One region of the Marinobacter sp. R17 genome, then DNA from elsewhere that is predicted to be linked to it. Evidence: predicted binding sites of a transcription regulator. Region 1 holds the regulator's gene; each other region holds the start of a gene.
What was found. Region 1 encodes FliA, which starts transcription of late flagellar genes. Its sites were predicted from a motif close to CTAAAGTTTNNNNNNNNNNNGCCGNTAA; they were not measured.

Region 1 (7,548 bases):
TCCGGTTGTACAGCTCGCGGAATTCGCCGGCGCCGATTTGCCGGCGGCGCAGCTTGTGCCAGTCGGCTCGCAGCGCGACGGCCTGCTCCCGCAGGCTGTTGGCCTTGGGCATCGCCTCTTCCACGATGTCCATGGTGCGGTTGGCGGCCTGACTGGTCATGTCCACCACGTACGCCAACCGGTCGGAAGCGTCCGTGATCTTGGACAGGGCTTCCTGCTGCTCCGGGTTCTGCGGATCGATATTGAAGTTGCGAATGGCCTCGTGGAGGCTGCGGGTCAACCGGCCAACCTCACGGTAAAGGCTCTGGTCCCGGACATCATTCAGTTCATTAATCAGGCGCATCGCCGCGGCGTAATCGCCGGCGTCCACCTGTTGCTTCAGTTCTTCCGCCTGGTGCTGCAGCTTCTCAACGACATCGGGATCGAGGGAGCCGGCCTTGTCTTTTTTTGTGCCCATGATTGGCGCTCTGATACTCAGGACTGGATGCGTTCGAAAATCTTCTCGATCTTTTCCTTCAGGACAGCCGCCGTAAACGGCTTCACGACGTAACCGTTAACGCCGGCCTGAGCCGCCGCCACGATCTGGTCACGCTTGGCTTCCGCCGTCACCATCAGGATCGGCAGGTTCTTGAGGTTCTCGTCCGCGCGAACGGCCTGCAGCAGTTCAAATCCGGACATGCCCGGCATGTTCCAGTCGGTGACCAGAAAATCGTATTTGCCACTCTTGAGCATGGGCAGCGCGGTGTTGCCGTCATCCGCCTCGTCAGTATTGGTGAAACCGAGGTCGCGAAGCAGATTCTTGATGATCCGTCGCATCGTGGAGAAGTCATCCACGATCAGAATTTTCATGTTTTTGTCCAAAGGGACCTCCAATCATTACAGCCCGGAATACCAATCCAGCGTCCAGTTCAGTGTCCGGCAATCCATACGATACCGGCGCCACTGAAAGCACCGCCTATTCTGTCGCGTCAACGCCCGCTGTAAAGCGTCCGTTACCAAAAACTACAGTTCCGGGATCGTAGCCTGGGCATCAACGCTGACCACAAGCTCCCGGAATTCGATGTCAACTTTTTGCTTGTCGCGCCTGATGTGGCGCGTCCGCCCATTCTGCCCTGCTCCACCGGTGTTTTGCGAACCGGCTTTGAACGGCGTGGCTAACGGGCTTCCTGCCAATCCGTCAGACGTGATTTCAGGCGCAATGCCGCCTGACTGTGAATCTGGCTGACCCGACTTTCACTGACACCGATGACGGCGCCGATTTCTTTCAGGTTCAGCTCTTCCTGGTAATACAGACTCAACACCAGCTTTTCCCGCTCCGGCAGCGCCGCGATCGCCTCGGCCAGACTGCGCTGGAATCCGGCTGCCGACAGCTCTTCGAACGGACGATCGGGCACGGCCTCTTCATTGTCTATCGGCAGCTCTCCCGATTCATTTAGCTCATCCAGACTAAAAAGACGGCCGCTGTTGGAATCGGCCAGGCAGGCATGGTACTCCGGCAGGGTCATGTCCAGCTCGTCGGCGACTTCGTGATCCTGAGCCTCGCGCCCGGTCCGGTCTTCGACGGCCTTGATCGCCTGGGCGATGCGACGGGAATTGCGGTGGACGGAACGCGGCACCCAGTCGCCCTTGCGAATCTCATCCACAATGGCACCGCGAATGCGGATACCCGCATAGGTTTCAAAGGAAGCGCCTTTGCCGGCGTCGTACTTCTGAGCGGCCTCGAGAAGGCCGATCATGCCGGCTTGCATCAGGTCTTCAAGCTGGACAGAGGCGGGCAATCGCGCCAACACATGCAACGCGATCTTTTTCACCAGCGGCGCATGATCCTCGACCAGTTGATGGGCCGATTTGCGCGAGCTCGTCTGTTGGTAGATTCCCAGGCCTTTTGCCAACGTCATCAATCCGGATTACCCGTGTGTTTCAATCGACCGTCATACCACGCCACCTGTCGGTCAGGGTACTCCATCAGGCGTCCACCAGGCGCTCAACGAAAAATTCGAGATGCCCCCGTGGAGAAGACGGGAGCGGCCAGTTGTCCACCTGCTGGGCCAGCGCCTTGATCGCCAGCGAGGCCTTGGCGCGTGGGTAAGCGTCAAGCACCGCACGCTGCCGTTGTACCGCTTTTTTGACGGCTTCGTCGTAAGGGACGATGCCCACATATTGTAGCGCAACATCCAGAAATCGCTCGGTAACCCGGGTCAGTTTCCCAAACAGATGCTTGCCTTCCTGCTCGTTGCGAACCTGGTTGGCAAGGATGCGAAACCGGTTCACCCCGTAGTCCCGGTTCATGAGCTTGATCAGCGCGTAGGCATCGGTAATGGAAGTGGGCTCGTCGCAGACCACCAGCAGCAATTCCTGAGACGCCCGCAGGAAGCTGACCACCGATTCGGAAATGCCGGCAGCGGTGTCAACGATCAACACGTCGATCTGATCGCCCAGTTCGCTGAAGGCGTTGATCAGGCCAGCGTGCTCCATGGGCGTCAGCTGGGTCATCCGCTGGGTGCCGGACGAGGCGGGAACGATCTTGATGCCGCCCGGGCCGTCGACCAGGACATCGCGCAGGTCGCACTCGCCGTTCAGCACATCATTGAGATTGTGGTTCGCAGTGATACCCAGCAGGACGTCGATGTTGGCCAGCCCCAGATCGGCATCCAGAACCACCACCCGACGCCCCATCTGTGCCAGTGCAATAGCCAGGTTGACCGAAACGTTGCTCTTGCCAACGCCGCCCTTGCCACCTGAGACGGCGATCACCTGGACCGGGTTAACTCTACTCATGCCGGATACAGTCTCTCACGACAACTCTTGATAAGGATGGCCGGTTGATAACCGGCTCGATAGTGGAGCCCATGAACGCCCTGCGGCTGTTCCGGCGGACTCCCGGGCCTCAGGCGCCGGCTGCAACCACAGCGGTTTCCCGAACCTGTTTCAGACGCTCCACACCCAGTCTGACCAGTGGAGCCGCCTGTGCCGGATGAATGTCCTCGGGGATGCGCTGCCCATCGGTGTAATACGCCACCCGAAGACCCGTTTCCATGGCAAAGCCTAGCACCTCGCCGAGTGTCAGGGCTTCATCCAGTTTGGTCATGATACACCCGGCCGGATTCGCCATCTTATAGCAATGCCACGTGGATTTCATAATGCGAGGCTGGCTGGTGGCTGCCAGCACCAGGTAAGGCTTGACCGGATGCCGGCTTGCAGCCAGCTCCTCAAGCTGTTCCTGGTGGCCGCGATCGGAATGGGTCAGGCCCGCCGTGTCGATCAGAACCAGGCGTTTATCGGACAGGTCATCGAGGATCTGGTCCAGGGAATGGCTCTCATCCACCACCCGCACCGGCACGTTCAGGATGCGACCGAATACAAACAGATGCTCATGTGCCGCGATCCGATAACGGTCGGTGGTGACCAGCGCCAGGGAATCGGCGCCGTGCTCCAGGACATAACGCGCCGCCATCTTGCCGATGGTGGTGGTCTTGCCAGAGCCAGTGGGGCCCACCAACGCGACCAGACCACCCTGCTCGACCAGTTCCTGCTGCTGGGTGCGCAGGCCGGCCGCCAGCGTGCGCAACGCCCGCTTCCAGCCCTCTTCCAGTCGAACACCAGCCGCGTTACGAGACAGCGTGGAGGCCAGCGTGTGGGACAGTCCGTACTCTTCCAGTCGCTCCATCAGGCGCTGCTGACTCGCGTCCACCGGGTCGTTTGCCGGTCCATTTGCAGCGGCCGGAGAACGACGCTCGTTGACCATATCCCGCAGCGAATGGATTTCCGCCCGCATGGCTTCGAGGGCCGCATGGGTGGCGTCCTGAGCGGGTTCGGCAGCCGCCGGTTCCGGCGTGGTGAAATCAAGAATGTCCTGCTCACGGGGTTGGCGCTTTTCACGAATTTCCCGGATACGGTCCCGCGAGCGGCCGAGTTCTTCCTCCAGGCGGCGATGTTGTTCCGCCTGCATTTCGGCCAGCCGGGCGCCATTGGTGGCTTCGACCGCGGCGGTGCCCAGACGCTGGCGCGCCAGATTTTCGTCATAGTCGAGAGCCGTCACAATTTCGACGCCCCCGTCCACGCGCCGGTTCGACAGGATGACGGCATCCTCTCCCATCTCCAGGCGAACCATCTTCAGGGCTTCCGCCATGGTTGGAGCAAAAAACCGTTTAACCTTCATGATGACCTACCTCCGGTGGCGCCGCGGCCCGCGACGCCTTGCTGTTGCTGGGCGAGCCTCACTGCTGGCCCACCGACGCGACAATCGTAATCTGCTTGTTGTCCGGCACTTCCTGGTAAGACAGGACGTGCAGGCGTTCGACCCCGTAACTCACAAAGCGCGCCATGACATGCCGCAGTGGCGCCGAAACCAGCAGGATGGCGGGCTTGCCCATCATTTCCTGACGTTGGGCCGCGTCCTGCAGGGAGCGCTGGAGCCGTTCCACCATGTTGGGCTCCAGCACCAGACCGATATCGTCCTGACCGCCGGATTGTTGACTCTGTTGCATGGACTTCAGCAACATCTGTTCCAACTCTGGATCCAGGGTGATGACCGGGATCTCGGATTCGTTGCCACAGATGCTCTGGACAATCATCCGACGCAGGGACTGGCGGGCGGCTGTTGTCAGGATCCGGGCGTCCTGGGTCTTCGGCTGTACATTGACGACCGCTTCCGCAATCGACCGCATATCCCGGATCGGCACCTCTTCTTTCAGAAGGCTCTGCAGGACTTTCAGCAGCAGACTGATGGAAATCGTGTTGGGTACCAGCTCTTCCGCCAGCTTGGGCGACATCTTCTCCAACTGCTCCAGCCACTTCTGGACTTCCTCGTGACCGATCAGCTCGTGGGCGTGCTTCTGCAGGATCTGGTTAAGATGGGTCGCCACCACGGTGCTGGCATCCACCACGGTGTAGCCCAGGGTCTGGGCCTGATCTTTCTTGTCCGGTTCGATCCAGCTGGCATCCAGGCCGAACGCCGGATCCTTGCCCTCGATACCTTCAATTTTGCCGAACACCTGCCCCGGGTCGATCGCCAGTTCCCGGTCCGGGTGGATCTCGGCTTCGGCAATGGTCACGCCCATCAGGGTGATGCGATAAACGTTGGGCATCAGGTCCAGGTTGTCGCGGATATGGACCGACGGCATCAGGAAGCCCAGATCCTGAGACAGCTTCTTGCGCACGCCCTTGATCCGGGTCAGCAGCTGGCCGCCCTGGGATTTGTCCACCATGGGGATCAGGCGGTAACCCACTTCCAGGCCGACGATATCGACCGTGGACACATCGTCCCAGCCCAGTTCCCGGGATTCGGTTTGCGGACCGGGCAAGGCCTGCTTCTGCGCGCCATCGCCGCCGCCCTGCGGACCGCCGGAAGGCGCCGAGCGCGGCATACCGCCCCCACGCGCCGGAAAGACGGTCTCGTCCTCTTCCACCTGCTGCTGGCGTTTCCAGATGTAGTAGGCGCCCGCGCCGGCAATGAGACCGAGCCCTATAAAGGCCACGTGCGGCATCCCCGGGATAATGCCCAGGATGATCAGGATGGCGCTGGCAATAAACAGAATCCGCGGTGCGGTGAACATCTGGGACAGGATCTGCTGGCCCATGTCCTGACTGGAGGTGACCCGCGTCACCATAATGGCGGCGGAGGTGGAGAGCAGCAGCGACGGAATCTGGGCAACCAGACCGTCACCGATGGTCAGCAGCGCGTAACTGCGCATGGCATCGCCGAACGACAGCGAGTGCTGCATCATGCCGATGGCCACGCCGCCGGCGATGTTGATGAACAGGATCAACAGGCCGGCGATCGCGTCGCCCTTCACGAATTTGCTGGCACCGTCCATGGAGCCATAGAAATCCGCCTCCTGGGCGATTTCGGCGCGACGGGCCTTGGCTTCGTCCTGATCGATCAGGCCGGCGTTCAGGTCGGCATCGATCGCCATCTGCTTGCCGGGCATGGCGTCCAGGGTGAAGCGGGCGCTGACTTCCGACACCCGACCGGCACCCTTGGTGACGACCATGAAGTTGATGATGACGAGTATGGCGAAGACCACCAGGCCGACGGCGTAGTTGCCGCCGATCAACACGGCACCAAACGACTCGATCACCTTACCGGCGGCGTCGCCCCCTTCGTGACCGTTGAGCAGGACAATCCGGGTCGACGCCACGTTCAGCGCCAGACGCAGCAAGGTGGCCACCAGCAGCACCGTCGGAAACGCGGCAAACTCCATTGGCCGCAATGCGTACACACACACCAGCAGGATGACGATGGACAGGGTGATGTTGAACGTGAACAGCACGTCCAGCAGGAACACCGGCATGGGCAGGATCATCATGCCCAGCAGTGCCATCAGCAGGACCGGGATGCCCAGGTTGCCGTTTGTCAGCGATTTGACGTTATTGAGGACCAGCGCTCTGTCCACGACCCGATGTTCTCCAGTAAACAGGGTATCTCACGTGCCGAGATGTCGTTTTTTTGACGGCACGACTGTATCTGGAGGGTATTCCGCAATAAGCGTACCAACCGACGCTCAACCCGCCCGACAAGGGGATTGCGGCCTACCCGGACTGACTGAATCGGGGAAGTAAGGTATCCTTGGTGAGATTTTATGTCCCTATTTTAGAAAAGAAGGTGAGCCATGCCCGTCCTCGAGGTAAAGCACCCCCTGATCCGCCACAAACTCGGCCTGATGCGCCGGGCGGACATCAGCACCAAGAACTTCCGTGAGTTGGCGCAAGAGATCACGGCCCTGCTGACTTACGAAGCCACCAAGGACTTCCAGCTGGAAAAACAGACCATCCAGGGCTGGGCCGGGCCGGTGGAAGTGGATCGCGTGAGCGGCAAGAAAGTGACGATTGTCCCCATCCTGCGTGCCGGCATGGGCATGCTGGAAGGCGTCCTGACCCTGATCCCCGGCGCCCGCGTCAGCGTCGTCGGCCAGGTCCGTAACGAAGAAACCCTGGAAGCCAGCACCTACCTGGAAAAGCTGGTCGGCGAACTGGACCAGCGTATGGCGATGATCGTCGATCCCATGCTGGCCACCGGCGGCTCGCTGATCTCCACCATTGACCTGCTCAAGAAGGCCGGCAGCACGGAAATTCGTGCCCTGGTCCTGGTGGCGGCGCCGGAAGGCATCGACAAGGTCCAGAAGGCCCATCCGGATGTCTCCATCTACACCGCGTCCATCGACGAGCGGCTGAACGAGAAAGGTTACATCCTGCCCGGGCTCGGTGATGCCGGCGACAAGATCTTCGGCACCAAACAGAAGGAAAACTAAACATGCAGACGAGTCCGAACGAGCCGGTATGGCGCCAGGCCCTCGCCGGCGCGCAGATGTTGCTGGTCGCCTTCGGCGCCCTGGTCCTGATGCCGCTGATCACCGGTATGGACCCCAACGTTGCCCTGTTCACCGCCGGTATCGGCACCCTGATCTTCCAGATCATCACCGGCGGCCAGATCCCCATTTTCCTGGCCTCCTCCTTTGCCTTCATTGCGCCGATCATCGCCTCCAAGGCCAAATTCGGCATGGAAGAAACCCTGGGCGGCCTGGTGGCCGCGGGTGTCCTCTACATGAT
Region 2 (7,548 bases), on a different contig from region 1:
AGCCCACGCTGCTGTTCACCTACACCATGCCAAACTATTTCTTTGTGGGCCGCAGTGACCTCAACCTGGCGGTCCGGATCCAGTTGGGGCTGGAGCGTGCGATCGCCGACGGCAGCTTTGCCGACTTCATAAACACCTACTACACCAAGCCTGTCCAGGCACTGCACCTGTCCGAACGCCATGTGTTCCATCTGGGCAATCCCTGGCTGCCGGGCGGCATGCTGGGCATTGGAAAGGATGTGCTACAGGACATGAAAGTCCGAATCCAGCTGGGCGAAGAACCGGGATCCCGGCCCTCGCCCATCGAGTGACGATTCAGTCCCGAATCAGACCTTGAACCGTTCCACATTGTCCTGCAGGGACTGGCCGATCTCGTCGATCTTGCCGCTGTAGATGTCGTTCTCGCTGGTTGCGGCGGCGGCTTCCTGCCCCTGATCCGCAATGCGGTTGATGGAGGCGTTCAGCTCTTCGGTCACCGAGGTCTGCTCCTCGGAGGCGGTCGCGATCTGCGTGGTCATGTTGCTGATGGAGGTGATGGCCTCGGCGATCCGGTTCAGTGAATCCATCGCGTCCTGGGCCTTCTCCATGCTGACGTTAGAGACGGCGCGGGACTCTTGCATCACGTTGACGGCGTTGTCCGCTCCCTTCTGCAGCCGCTCGATCATGGCGTTGATCTCTTCGGTGCTGTCGTGGGTGCGACGGGCCAGATTGCGCACTTCATCCGCCACCACCGCAAAGCCTCGCCCCGCATCACCGGCGCGGGCGGCCTCGATCGCGGCGTTCAGGGCCAGCAGGTTGGTCTGCTCGGCCACGTCCTGGATGACTTCCAGGATCGTGTTGATCTGGGTAACGTCCTTGCCGAGGGTTTCGATGACTTCAGCCGCCTGGCCAATTTCGGCAGCCAGGCGCTCGACGGCGTCACGGGACGCCTTCACGGTTTCCTGTGTGGATTGGGCGTCCTGATCCGCGGTATTTGAGGCATCCGCGGTTTGCTGGGCGTTCTGGGCAATTTCGTTGGCCGCCGCCGACATCTCGTTGATGGCCGTAGCCACCATATCGATCTCGGTCTGCTGGCTTTCCACGCTATTACGGGACGCGCCGGCGGTCTGGCGCAGCGATACCACGGCGTCGCGCAGCTCGATCGCGCCCCGCTGCACATCCCGCACCACCGTCTGCACATTGCCGATAAACGCATTGAAGCTCTCGGCGGTCTGGCCAAACTCGTCACTGCTGTCGACGTCCAGGCGCTGGCTCAGATCCGCATCGCCACTGGCAATGTTCTTCATCGCGTCACGCAGGTTGCGGACCGGCTTCATCAACACGCGCACGCCGATGTTGAGCAGAATCAGCGTCACGATAATGCCGATGACCGCCACAATGGTGCCGGTGACACGGGCAGACCGCACCGGTGCCATGATCTTGTCGTCGTTGGCGAAGGCGCCCAGATACCAGTCAACGCCCTGCGCGCCTTTGATCTGGTGGAAGCTCACGCGCCAGTCGGCATCCTTGATGTTGTAGATGTGGGAGCTGCCGTCCAGCTGCGGTGCGCCGCCAATCAGCTCATTGATTTTCTTGCCGACCAGTTTTCGGTTGGGATGGTAGAGAATCACGCCCTTGTCGTTGATCAGCGTGGCGTAACCGGTGTCGGCCAGGGTCACCGGCGACAAGATATGCTCGATGGTTTCCAGCGTGATGTCACCGCCGGCCACGCCCTTGAAGGTGCCCGAGTTCACCGGGGCCACCGTGGAAATAATCATGTTGCCGCTGCTGGCGTCCTGGTAAGGCTCTGTGAAGGTGCCGTTGCCGCCGGACTGGCCCAGTTTGTACCAGGGGCGTACGCGGGGGTCGTAATCGTCTGGCAGCGTGGCGTCATCGGCTGGCGTTTTCATCAGCATGTAGCCGTCAGCCCGTCCGACATATACATTTTCAAACCCGCCACCCTGGGTGGCCGATTGCAGGATGGCCCGGGCTTCATCCTCACCGTCCACCTGGCGCAATGCGCTGGCGGCGCCTTCGGTAATCGCCAACCGGCTGTTGAGCCATTCGGCAATACTTGCCGTGCTTTGTGCGATGGAGTCGTCGATCAGCGCATTGACGTAGGTGTCCGTCGTCGACACCAGGCGGCGGTCGCCCATGACGGCGTAGATGCTTACCACAAGGATGAGAAGGATGGCGACGGCTGTCAGCAGTTTCTGGCCGAATGACATACTGCGCATGGAAGGGGTCCCCGATCTGAGCGTTGGAATATTAATTATTGCCCGTCCCTGGTTTTTGTAGCAGCGACTGCAAACAAGGGACCCCTTGGATCAAGGCCAGGGTTCCCCATCGCATCCAGCGCCTGCGGCGCCTACACCTCCAATGGCGACCGCTCTTATCTAAGAGATCGGCCGGCGGTGTCTTAACTTTAGTTAAGTCTTCAGGGAAGCGTTAAGTATTTGGGAATGGGCCAGGCAGAGCGCTCGGCCGGAGGGGAAGGATGCCGGCACCTCATTGGGTACCGGCATGGGCCACGTCAGACGTTGAACCGTTCGACGTTGTCGTGCAGCGTCCGGCCGATGTCGTCGATCTTGCTGCTGTAGACATCGTTGTCGCTCGCCGCGCTGGCTGCTTCCTGGCCCTGCTCGGCAATGCGGGTGATGGAACTGTTCAGCTCTTCGGTGACGGAGGTCTGCTCTTCGGACGCTGTCGCAATCTGCGTCGTCATGTTGCTGATGGCGGTGATGGACTCGGCAATCCGGTTCAGCGCGTCCATCGCATCCTGCGCTTTCTCCATGCTCACGTTGGAAATGGCCCGGGAGTCCTGCATCACGCTCACGGCGTTGTCCGCCCCCTTCTGCAGCCGCTCGATCATGGCATTGATCTCTTCGGTGCTGTCGTGGGTCCGGCGAGCCAGGTTGCGCACTTCATCGGCAACGACGGCAAAACCGCGCCCGGCCTCACCGGCCCGGGCGGCTTCAATAGCGGCGTTCAGCGCCAGCAGATTGGTCTGCTCCGCCACGTCTTGGATGACGTCCAGAACGGTGTTGATCTGGGCAACATCCTTACCCAGGGTCTCGATCACATCCGCGGCGCTGCCGATGCCCGATGACAGGCGTTCGACGGCATCGCGGGAGGCCTTGACCGTCGTCTGGGTCTCCTGGGCGTCCTTGTCGGCGGTGCTGGAAGCATCGGCTGTCTGCTGGGCGGACTGGGCAATTTCAGAGGCCGCTGCAGACATCTCATTGATCGCGGTGGCCACCATATCGATTTCCGACTGCTGACCTTCCACGCTGTCGCGGCTGGCCCGGGCGGTCTGGCGCAGCGAGCCTACGGCGTCACGCAGCTCGATGGCACCCCGCTGGACATCCCGGACGACACCCTGAACGTTCGTTATGAAGGCGTTGAAGCTCTCAGCGGTTTGACCAAATTCGTCGCCACTGTCCACGGACAGGCGCTGGGTCAGGTCGGCGTCGCCGCTGGCGATGTCCTTCATCGCATCCCGCAGACTGCGGACGGGCTTCATCAAGGCGCGCACAACCAGGTGCAGCAGGATCAGCGTGACCAGGATGCCAATCACGGCCACGATCGATCCGGCCAGTCGTGCGTCCTTCACCGGTGCCATGATCAGGTCGTCATTGGCGAACGATCCCAGGTACCAGTCCACGCCGCGGGCGCCCTCGATGGGATGGAAGCTGACCCGCCAGTCGGCGCCGTCCAGGGTGTATTCGTGGGAGGAGCCATCCAGCGACGGCTGGCTGCCGAGCAGTGTCTTGATGTTCTTGCCGACCAGCTTGGCGTTCGGGTGGTACAGGATCGTACCCTTGCGGTTGATCAGCGTGGTGTAACCGGTGTCGGCGAGGGTCACTGACGACAGCAGGTGGTCGATGGTTTTCAGCGTGATGTCCCCACCGACGACGCCCTCAAAGGCACCACTTTTGACCGGCGCCGCGGCGGAAATAATAATGCCGCCGTTGGTCACGTTCACAAACGGCTCGGTAAAGGTACCCTGGCCATTCTGACGGGCCAGCTTGTACCAGGGGCGCGTGCGCGGGTCGAAGTCGTCCGGCAGCGTGGCGTCGCGGGCTTCGGTCGGCATCAGCATGGAGCCGTCAGCGCCGCCGACATACACGTCGTTGAAACCGCCGCCCCGGGTGGCCGTCTGCAGCAACGTGCGGGCCTGGGCTTCGTTTTCCACGTGGCGCAGCCCGTCGGCGGTGGCTTCCACCATGTCGAGTCGGCCATTGAGCCATTCAGCGATACTCGCCGTACTCTGGTTGATTGAATCGTCAACCATCGCCTCCACATAGGTGTCCGTGGTCTTCACAAGGCGGCGATCGCCCATGACGGCGTACACGCTGATCACGGCGATCAGCAGGACGGCAACGGCTGTCAGCAGCTTTTGGCCGAACGACATACTGCCCATGCGGACATTCTCCTGGTTAGCACAACAGATTGAGGGCCGGCAGGCCGGTGAGGAATCCCGGGCCTGTGGATCACACGATCAGTCCGGGATTGAATGGCCAGCAGGATACCGCAAGGCCTGATGGCGATCTGTTATGCTAAACCCTTATTGATCGCCCTTTTTTGTAACCCTTTGCAACACGCTTTTACTGCCGGGAGATGCCTCGATGGCTCACGAAGAACTGCACCTCAATCTCCGTAACCTGACCGATGACGACTATCCCCAGCTCAAGGCGCTGATGGATCTTGTCTACGACGATATTGGCGGCGCCTGGCCCGAAGACACGATCAAGGAACTGGTGAAACAGTTCGCCGACGGGCAGATCTGCATCGAAGACAACGGCGAACTGATTGCCGTCGCCCTGACCGTCTGCGTCAACTACGAGCGCTTCAGTAACCCGCACACGTACGATGACCTGATCCTCAAGAACGAGCGCATCTGGCACAACGACGACGGCGACGCGCTGTACGGACTGGATGTGTTTATCCATCCCGACTATCGGGGTTACCGCCTGGGCCGGCGTCTCTATGAGGCGCGCAAGGAACTGTGCCGCTCCCGGAACTTCCGTGCGATCCTGGCAGGCGGCCGGATCCCCAACTACTACAAGTTCTCCGATCAGTTCACCCCGGCGGAATACATTGAGCGGGTCGATCGCAAGGAAATCTACGACCCGATCCTCACCTTCCAGCTCTCCAACGATTTCCAGGTCACCCGGCTGATGCACAAGTATCTTCCGGAAGACCAGAAATCAATGGGTTATGCCACACTCCTCGAGTGGAACAACATCCTGTACACGCCACCGGCGCCAGTCCTCAAGACGCGCAAGACCCAGGTGCGCATGGGCGCGGTCCAGTGGCAGATGCGGGAATTCACCTCCGTGGATGAAGTGCTCAAGCAGGTGGAATACTTCGTCGATGCGCTGTCCGACTACAAGAGCGACTTCGCCCTCTTCCCGGAGTTTTTCAACGCGCCGCTGATGGGCCTGACCGACCAGCTCGACCAGACCCGAGCCATCCGGTTCCTGGCCGGGTTCACCCAGCAGTTCCGGGACCAGATGTCGGAGATGGCGGTCAGCTACAACATCAACATCATCACCGGCTCCATGCCGTTGCTGGACAACGACCGGCTGTATAACGTGTCCTACCTGTGCCACCGGGATGGCCGTGTGGACGAGCAGCGCAAGATCCACATCACCCCGCACGAACGCCGGGACTGGGTCATTGAAGGCGGCAACCAGTTTGAAGTGTTCGAGACCGATGCCGGCCGCGTTGCCATTCTGATCTGTTACGACATCGAGTTCCCGGAACTGGGAAGGATCGCCGCATCTCAGGGGGTCGACATTATATGTGTGCCCTTCTGGACCGACACCAAGAATGGCTACCTGCGGGTGCGTCATTGCGCCCAGGCCCGGGCCATCGAAAACGAGTGCTATGTTGTGATTACCGGCAGCGTGGGCAACCTGCCCAAGGTCGAAAACCTGGACGTCCAGTACGCGCAGTCATCGGTCTTCTCACCGTCGGACTTCGCCTTCCCTCACGATGCGGTGATGGCGGAGACCACGCCCAACACCGAGATGATCATGTTCTCGGATATGGACCTGGAAAAACTGACGCTGGTGCGTGACGAAGGTTCGGTCACCAACCTGAAGGATCGTCGTACGGATATGTATTCCGTGTCCAAGACCTCGGACCAGTAAAACCCCGGGCCAGGCTGCAGACGACGTGGCACAAAATGTCACAAATGGTTACCATGCGTCTGCATCTGGCCCTATACGACACCTTGTAAACTTGAACAAGACGTCAAAAAGTTTAATGTACAAGGCTGATCACGTTGCCATATTGCCCGTCGCTGACTACAGTTTGAGCAATATGGCAGGTGAAAGGCGTCAGTCGAGGGTACGATCGAACGCAGTCGATGCCCATTGAAGGTGCCGCCGGGGAACCCCGACGGTGCGAACCTGTCTTCAACCGGTAGTAGATTTTGCCGGAACAGTGGTTTTGCCCATGGATCGAATGGATCTCACAAGCACACAGCCCCTGCCCGACCTGACGGCGCGCTTTCGTTTCAAGAAAGGCCTGTTCAGGAAGGAACTGATCGAATCCCGAATTTTCGGCCTGGATGAATACGGCTGCATCCTGAAAACAGACAAAGTCTTCGAACCCGGCGACACCCTCCAGTTCGACCTCATCATGCAAATGCCGTTCGACAACATCGAAGCGGAAGGCCTTCAGGGGCTGGTCGTTGAGGTGAGAAAGCACTGTAGCAATTTCTTCTATTCCATTGATTTTGCAGCCTCGCAGACCCGCACCGACGCGGACCTGCGCGGCAAGTTGGGTCGCATTCAGGAAGTGCTCGAGCGCAAACAGTCGTTGCGCTCAAGGCGCAGTCAGAGTGGCACCGGCGCCACGCAACTGGCCTGATCGTACAGGGATTCTGGACAAAACCCGTGGCAGGTTGATGGCGCCACAGGCAATCCGGACAGACAGGGAAAGGGCGTCACACTCCCCCAATCCTGCTTGAAGATTTCAGCGTAACCGCCTGACGGGAAACGCATCGAAACACCGCAGTCATCAATAAACCAGAGCAAACGGGGAATGAACCATGGCCAAGAAAGAGAAGGCAGGTGTCGATAAACTGGTGAAGAAGGTCAACAAGGAATTCGAGAAGACCTCCACCCAGATCGAAAAACTCATTAACGACGCATTCAAGCAGTTCGACGCCCTGCAAAGTCAGGTCCAGGAACCGATTCGCAAGCTGCTGGATGAAGTGGAAAAGCTCCGTGAGCGCGAAATGAAGCGTTTCAACGAAGAGCTGGATCGTCGCCTGAACGAATTCCACGAACTGCAGCATCATCTGCTCGAGCGCGTAGGTCTCGCTTCCAAGGAAGTGAAACAGACCACCGCGAAGGTCGCCGACAAGACGCAGGAAACCGCTGCGAAGGCAACGCCGCCTGCTGCGAAAACCGCGGCGAACAAGGCTGCCAAGACCGCCAAGACGACCACCAAGAAGGCCACGACCAAGCCAGCGGCCAAGAAGGCTCCGGCTAAGAAGCCCGCCGCCAAAGCCTCGGCGAGCAGCAAGGCATCCGCATCCAAGGCGCCCGCCGC
Region 3 (7,548 bases), on a different contig from region 1:
GAGTTTGCGCCCTCAGATCGGCACAGCCCATCTGAAACAGTTTATTGGAGAGGTGGCCGAGTGGCTGAAGGCGCACGCCTGGAAAGTGTGTATACGTTAATAGCGTATCGAGGGTTCGAATCCCTCCCTCTCCGCCAATAAAAGAACCCGGCTTCAAGCCGGGTTTTTTATTGGCTGATTGGGTGGGTAGAAGAACCCTCGCGGGTTCGACCGGAGCAGGCGAACGCCTGCGGAGGAACGTCGGAGCGTATGCGACGACGGCCCCGAAGGGGTGAGGCGCAAAGCGCCGAATCATCCCTCCCTCTCCGCCAAATTTGAGGAAGCCCGGCAATGCCGGGCTTTTTTTATGGCGGATCGGTCGGCGACCGTCCGGCTCCCGCCCAGAGGCCGGGAGCGCTCGCAAGGTTGCGAACGATGTTCGCAATGAAAACCTCGCTCGCCCCTCTCCGCCAATAAAAGAACCCGGCTTTCGAGCCGGGTTTTTTATTGGCTGATTGGGTGGGTAGAAGAACCCTCGCGGGTTCGACCGGAGCAGGCGAATGCCTGCGGAGGAACGTTGGAGTTGGGGCTACAGCGACGACGGCCCCGGAGGGGTGAGGCGCAACGCGCCAAACCATCATGCCCACACCGCCAAACCTAAAAAGCCCGGTGAGAGACCGGGCTTTTATTCTGCATTACTCGCGTTCGACCAGAACCCCTTACCGCTTCTTGGCCCGATAGATAATCCCCGGCTGACACTGAACCATCTCATAATATTCCGGTAGCCCATTCAGGGATTCCGAAGCCCCCAGGATCAGGTAGCCACCCGGCACCAAGGCGCTGTGCATGCGGGTCAGGATGTCTTTCTTGAGGTCCGCGGAGAAATAGATCAGGACGTTGCGGCAGAACACCAGGTCGAATTTGCCCATGATGTAGCGGTCCAGGAGGTTCAGCTCCTTGAACTCGACCATGTTCTTGATCGCAGGCTTGATCTGCCAGCCGCCGGACGGCGAGGACGTGAAGTAGTTGCGTTGACGATCCGGCGAGAGGCCCCGGCCGATAGCGAGCATCTCGTACTCGCCCCGACGGGCTACTTCCAGGACGCTGCGGGAGATATCGGTCGCCACGATCCGTACATCTCCCCGCAGACGCCCCGGCTTCAGACGGCGAAACTCGTCGATCGCCATCGCGATGGAATAAGGCTCCTGCCCAGTGGAACAGGCAGCCGACCAGATCCGTAACGGCTGGTTGCCCTTCTGCTCCGCCAGTTCCGGCAGCAATCGCTCATTCAGGATGCGGAAGGGGTGGGTGTCGCGGAACCACAGTGTCTCGTTGGTGGTCATCGCATCGATTACCACCTCGCGCAATGGATCCCGGGGGCGCTGCAATTGCTTGATCAGGCCACCGAGCGTATCGAAGCCGTTCTCCTCAAGGATTTTCCGGAGGCGGCTCTTGACGAGGTATTGCTTGTTGTCGCCCAACAAAATCCCGCAGGCGTCCTGCAGGAATCCTTTGAATGCGTCGTATTCCTGGGGAGTAATCTCTGATTTCATGGGCCCTTGCAGCGATTCCGGTCCTTCTCGGCGCGGATCATAGTTGATCCAGCACTTCCATCACCCGCTCAGCGAGCTCGTCTGGGCTGAACTTCGCCATGAAGTCGTCAGCACCCACTTTCTGAACCATGGCCTTGTTAAACACACCGCTCAACGACGTATGCAGCATGATGTACAGCGAATTCAGCTGCGTGTTTTCCTTGCACCGCGTTACCAATGTGTAGCCGTCCATTTCCGGCATTTCCACGTCGGAAATCATCATGCACAGGTGATCGCTGATGTCGGAGCCGTCGGCCGTCAGCTCTTTGACGTAGTCCAGGGCCTGTTTGCCGTCGTTACGGGTGACCACCGCCAGTCCGATCGCGGTCAGGCAGCGCTCGACCTGGCGCCGCGCCACGCTGGAATCGTCAACGACCAGAACGGGACGGGTGGATGTCCGATCCGTTTCGGAGCTGCGGCCCACCAACTCTTCGCCCACATCCTCGCGCAACGGTGCCACCTCGGCCAGGATCTTTTCAACATCGATGATTTCGATCAGTTGATCGTCGATGCGGGCCACGGCGGTCAGGTAGACTTCGCGTCCGGCACCCTTCGGCGGCGGCGATACCTCTTCCCAGTTGAGGTTGACGATGCGGTCCACGCTGCCCACCAGGAAACCCTGGGTGCGCCGGTTGTATTCCGACATGATCACGAAGCTTTCGGCGAGGTTACTCGCAGGAATCTCCGGCAAACCGATCGCCAGACTCATGTCGATGATCGGAATGGTCTCCCCCCGAATGTGCGACACCCCCCGGACCACCGAACGGCTTTGCGGGATGGATGACAGCTTCGGGCACTGAAGGACTTCCTTCACCTTGAACACATTGATGCCGTAGACCTGACGGCCACGCAAGCGAAACAGTAGCAACTCCAGGCGATTCTGCCCGACCAGCTGCGTTCTCTGATTCACACTGTCCAATACGCCTGCCATAACGCTCTTACCTATCTTGCTTGTTATTCAGTTCCGCGTCCGAAGATGGCCGTTATCATCCATGCTGATCAAATCGGCACAGTTATTGCGACTTTTACCGAAAAGTGTCCGGCATCATCCGCCGGTGACGGAAAGTCGTCAATAGGCCATGGGGCTAGTTGATCGCAATCCTGCCCCTGGATTCAACCGTAAGCATAGGTCATACAGTCCAAAATGCGCATAGTCATTTTCCTCTTGTCCATTGGCATGGTGATCTCCTCACCCCTGAGCGCCGCCGAAAAAACGACGGCGGCCATGATCCGGCAAGCGGCGCAACAGTTTCTCGATCAATACGTCGCGGAACGCAAGGACGCCGGCCAGACGGCCACCTATAGCCTGGGGTCACTGGATTCGCGGCTGAACCTGGCCGCTTGCGACAACGGGCCGTCCGTCAGTTTCACCAGCGATCCGACAGAAACCACGCAGCCAACCCTGTCCGTATCCTGTGACGGCCAGCGCCCCTGGCGCCTTTACCTATCTGCGACGCTGGAGATTCGGGGCCCGGGGCTGGTCGCCGCCCGCCCGCTGAGCCGGGGCGAGCGCATTACCGGAGGCATGATTGCGACCCAGCCGGTTGTCATCAACTCCGTTCGCCGGGGGGCCATCACGCGACGTGAGGACCTGGTTGGACTGGAGGTCCGGCGCTCCGTGAATTCCGGCACGATTTTCACCCCGGACGTCGTCACCCAGCCCGATGCCGTGTCCCGGGGGGACCATGTTATTATCGTCGCCCGCAGTGGATCGATTGCCGTGCAGTCCCGAGGCAAGGCGCTGGGCGATGGGCGCGTGGGTGAACAGATCATGGTCCAGAACCTGCGTTCCGAGAAGACGTTGCGTGCGCAGGTCACGTCTCCGGGACACGTTGAAGTCCCGATGTAGGCAGGGCGGAAGAGGCTTGCCGATGTCCGGCAATGCCCTGCCGCAAAAATAATTGCCGTATTCGCTAAAGATTCACTAAAGCCGGTCGATACAAACTGTAACCGGTTTAACTCACTTATCCGCAGGTACCGTTATGACAGTTGACTTTAATGGAATTGGCCCCGGCCAGGTCAACTCCAAGACCACCTCCACGAATACCAGCAAGGCCAACACACAAACGCCGTCGACACCGACGCCGACCGAACAGGCTCGCACCCAGGGTTCACGCCCGGATAACGTCAGCCTGAGCAACCAGGCGCGTGATCTGAAGAAACTGGAAGAGCAGATGAGCAGCTATCCGGAAGTGGATGACGATCGCATCGAGCAGATCAAGTCTGCGCTGGCCGATGGCAGCTACAAGGTGGATGCAGAGAAAGTGGCCCAGAAAATGCTTGATATGGATAAAAGCATTTTTGGATGAGTAGATCATGGCCGCCATCGATGATTTGAAAGCATTGCTCCACAAAGACATCCAGCAACTCGAACAACTGGGCGGATTGCTGGCGTCAGAGAAACAACTGCTCAAGACCTCGGACATGGCAGGCCTCGAAGTCCTGACACGGGAAAAGAACCACCTGCTCAACGAGGTCCGCGAACGAGCCAAGCGCAAGATCCACGCGCTGGTTGCGATGGGCTTCAATCCCCGGCATGGCCAACCTTCCACCTTCATCCGGGCAGCCGGCGTTGAAGAGCTCACCCAGCTCTGGAACGAAGCCGAGAATCGCCTGAAGGCCTGCCAGCGTCTCAATCAGGTCAATGGCCGCATCATTGGCAATTTGCAACAGCGCCTCGGCCGTCTGACGGAAATCTTCCGGGGCTGTGCCGACCAGGCCAAACTCTACGGCGCCAAAGGGCAATCCACGGCCGTTAGCCACAAAACGGTATTGGCAAGCGCCTGACACGCCAACCTGTCAGCCACCGCATCGTTGACGGGATAAGCCAAGCATTCCGGGAAGGGAAAGACCGGGCTGGACAACAAACTCAGCACCGGGAACGGCCCTGCTTATGGCCGTGTATAGATCGTCATATGCGATTCTGGCGAGAAGCGAATGTTGTGCAGGCTGACATTCCCCATGGACGGCCCCTGGGTGCCGGACACCCGGATCTCGTTCATTTCCACGCTCTCAATACGCTCCGGCAGCGCCAGCCTCAAACCGCCATCGGCCAGAAGTTCCAGCCTCGGCTCATCGTCCCGGTAATGCACGCCGCTGATGGTCAGATCGGAGTCCAGGAAATTCAGCACCGGCACAAACGTGTGCGTGACCAGCTTCAGACCTTCAATCGCATCCGCTTTCTGCTCATCGCCGCGGGCCGCGTCATCCGGCATTTGGCCAACCCGTTCGATCCGCGCCAGCAGATCATCGGTCCCCTGCCCGGCAACACCACTCATCTCGGCATCGGTCAATGGACGGAAACCGCTGCTTTGCAGCATTTCATCGGACGTGATGGCGCCTTCGGCCTTCTCCGGTGTCGCTGATGCCAGCGTGACCACCGGCTGCAGCGGTAACGCCACCATCGCCACGACAGCGGCGGCACGCCGGTAGTGACGCTGCTGGCGCAAGGCCCGGGACAGATCCCGTTCGCTGACCCAACCGGCGGCCACCAGAACCTCACCGAGCAATGCGCCGGATGCACGCTGCTGTTCCAGCGCCTGTTCCAGTTGCGCTTCACTGATGTGACCGCGATTGACGAGGAGTCGCCCAAGTCGCGACTTTTCCTGATAACCCTGAGTGTTCTTCACCTGTTTCCTCCGTGTGGCTCGACGCGCATCAACGATCTGCGAAACCGCTCGCGATGCCGGCAAGTCTCAGGCCAGCCTGCCGACTCTCGCGTTCGCTGTATCAGCCCACGCAAAGCATGGATCGGGATTACGCACCTGTACAGAAACTGATCGAATCGATACGTAACGCCAGGTGAGCAAAGCGCGCCTGTTTGTTGTCATTGTTTTTATAACGCCGGGTCGGTAACCCATCACGCGCGTTTCGTGACAATCCGCGAGCATCCTGCAAGCGGCTGATTTCCCTTAACAGCCGTGGAAATCTGATAAACTGCCCGGCACCCTGATCAAAGCATGAGGATCCTGTCTTGACGAGTCTCACCCTCAAAAACAACGTTAAATATCCCTATGGTGTGATCTTCCTTCGAGGATTGATTGCACTGATCCTGGCCACAGGATTGGTCACAGGCGTTCAGGCAGCGACCAGCGATCAGAATTCATTTCCTCAGGTCCGCCTCGATACCACCGAGGGCGTTGTGACCATCCGCCTGCGACCGGACGTGGCGCCGAAGACCGTGGCCAATTTCCTGGAATACGTGAAGGCCGGATACTACGACGGCACCGTCTTTCATCGGGTCATTCCCAGCTTTATGGTCCAGGGCGGCGGTTTCACGGTCGACCTGAGCCGTAAGACCACCCGTGCTCCGGTCCCCAACGAAGCCAGCGAGACGTTCGGTAATGTGCGCGGCTCCGTTGCCATGGCGCGAACCAACGATCCCGACTCGGCCACCTCGCAGTTCTTTATCAACCTGGTCGACAATCACTTTCTCGACAAGGGCGTTCGTGGCGCAGGCTACACCGTCTTCGGCACCGTCACCGACGGGATGGGCGCCGTCGACGCCATCGGCAATGTGCCGACCGAACGGCAGTCCGGCATGGCCGACGTTCCCGAGACGCCGGTCGTGATCCGCTCCGCCACCGTGATCGAGCCTGACCAGGACGCCAAGCCCTGATGTCCGGGGCACCGTCGATGTCAGCCACCCTTCGCCCGCCGGCGATTGAGTCGGCCGATCTGGAATGGCGCGACGGGCAACCGGTCTCCAAGCGCTTTGGCGACGTTTACTTCAGCCGGGAAAATGGCCTGGAGGAAACCCGTTACGTGTTTTTGGGCCATAACCGGCTGGAGGAGCGTTTCCGCGCCCTTTCCGGTGACGCCACGTTCGTCGTTGCCGAGACCGGCTTCGGTACCGGGCTCAATTTCCTCGCATCCTGGCAGGCGTGGCGGGAGGAGGCGCCGGACGACGCGCAGTTCCACTTCGTGTCCGTGGAACGCTTCCCGCTTACCCGGGCCGACCTGCAGCAGGCGTTGGCCCTGTGGCCAGTATTGACGCCGCTGGCGAACGACCTGCTGGCCGAGTATCCACCCCTGGTCACCGGCGTCCATCGCCTGGTGTTTGACGAAGGCCGGGTTCGGCTCACCCTGTATTTCGGGGAGGCGCAGGACGCCTGGCAAGCGCTCTCCTTTCAGGCCGACGCCTGGTTTCTCGATGGTTTCGCACCGTCCCTGAACCCGGACCTCTGGGCGGAAAGCCTGATCCGGTCCGTCGCCGACCACAGCCAGCCGGGCACCACCTTTGCCACCTTCACGGCCGTCGGCGCCGTTCGTCGCGCGCTCCAGGCGGAGGGATTTACCGTGCGCAAGGTGCCCGGATTCGGGCGCAAACGGGAGATGCTGGCCGGCGAACTGCCGGATGACGGAAAGCAGACTTCGAAGCTAAACAATCCAGAAGGCGCCGATGGCGAAGTCCTGGTGATTGGCGCCGGCATCGCCGCGTCGCTGGTAGCCCGAAACCTGGCCGATCGGGGCCGCACTGTACGGGTGTTATCAAAAGGCCCAGGCCCGGCGGATGGCGCCTCCGGCAACCCCCAGGCCGCCCTTTATGTCAAACTCGGCGTCGATTATGGCCCGGAAACCCAGCTGGCGCTGCATGCCCTGCTGCACGCCCAGCGCACCTACGCCCGCTATGCTCAACCCTATGCGCCAACATCATTCTGGCATCCCGGCGGCCTTCTGCAGCTCGCCACCACCGAACAGGAAAAATCCCGGCAAGCCCGGTTTCTCGATCGCAATGACTTTCCGGAGGACATCCTGCGCCCGGTCTCTGCGGCCGAAGCCAGTGAGCTGGCCGGCTGCCCGATCCGCCATGACGGCCTCTGGTTTCCGTCGAGCGGTTGGTTGGAGCCCGTGAACGTGTGTACCGCCCTGCTTGAGCACCCACGCATCACCTGTGAATTCGGATGCGAGGTCACCGACATAACCGTCCGCAACGGAGCCTGGCACCTCAGTGATCAACGCGGCCGTCAGTGGCAGG

Region 2: a site for FliA is predicted at 2,381-2,408, ahead of EB809_RS09160 (methyl-accepting chemotaxis protein). Genes of this name have one in related genera too.
Region 3: a site for FliA is predicted at 3,485-3,512, ahead of flgM (flagellar biosynthesis anti-sigma factor FlgM). Genes of this name have one in related genera too.

Annotation. Positions count from the first base shown of each region.
Region 1 is NZ_RHGZ01000002.1:113,488-121,035, reverse strand. It holds gene EB809_RS02535 (protein phosphatase CheZ) at 1-457, opposite strand, end outside; gene cheY (chemotaxis response regulator CheY) at 475-861, opposite strand; gene EB809_RS02525 (RNA polymerase sigma factor FliA) at 1,155-1,898, opposite strand; gene EB809_RS02520 (MinD/ParA family protein) at 1,966-2,778, opposite strand; gene flhF (flagellar biosynthesis protein FlhF) at 2,888-4,159, opposite strand; gene flhA (flagellar biosynthesis protein FlhA) at 4,218-6,395, opposite strand; gene upp (uracil phosphoribosyltransferase) at 6,612-7,250, shown strand; gene EB809_RS02500 (uracil-xanthine permease family protein) at 7,253-7,548, shown strand, end outside.
Region 2 is NZ_RHGZ01000010.1:29,352-36,899, reverse strand. It holds gene EB809_RS09165 (hypothetical protein) at 1-311, shown strand, start outside; gene EB809_RS09160 (methyl-accepting chemotaxis protein) at 327-2,216, opposite strand; gene EB809_RS09155 (methyl-accepting chemotaxis protein) at 2,513-4,402, opposite strand; gene EB809_RS09150 (bifunctional GNAT family N-acetyltransferase/carbon-nitrogen hydrolase family protein) at 4,608-6,137, shown strand; gene EB809_RS09145 (hypothetical protein) at 6,445-6,861, shown strand; gene EB809_RS09140 (helix-hairpin-helix domain-containing protein) at 7,043-7,548, shown strand, end outside.
Region 3 is NZ_RHGZ01000012.1:97,843-105,390, forward strand. It holds tRNA gene EB809_RS10635 (tRNA-Ser) at 47-137, shown strand; RNA gene EB809_RS10640 (RtT sRNA) at 167-311, shown strand; gene EB809_RS10645 (CheR family methyltransferase) at 699-1,532, opposite strand; gene EB809_RS10650 (chemotaxis protein CheV) at 1,570-2,502, opposite strand; gene flgA (flagellar basal body P-ring formation chaperone FlgA) at 2,716-3,420, shown strand; gene flgM (flagellar biosynthesis anti-sigma factor FlgM) at 3,554-3,880, shown strand; gene EB809_RS10665 (flagella synthesis protein FlgN) at 3,888-4,358, shown strand; gene EB809_RS10670 (pilus assembly protein PilB) at 4,463-5,200, opposite strand; gene EB809_RS10675 (peptidylprolyl isomerase) at 5,590-6,189, shown strand; gene mnmC (bifunctional tRNA (5-methylaminomethyl-2-thiouridine)(34)-methyltransferase MnmD/FAD-dependent 5-carboxymethylaminomethyl-2-thiouridine(34) oxidoreductase MnmC) at 6,207-7,548, shown strand, end outside.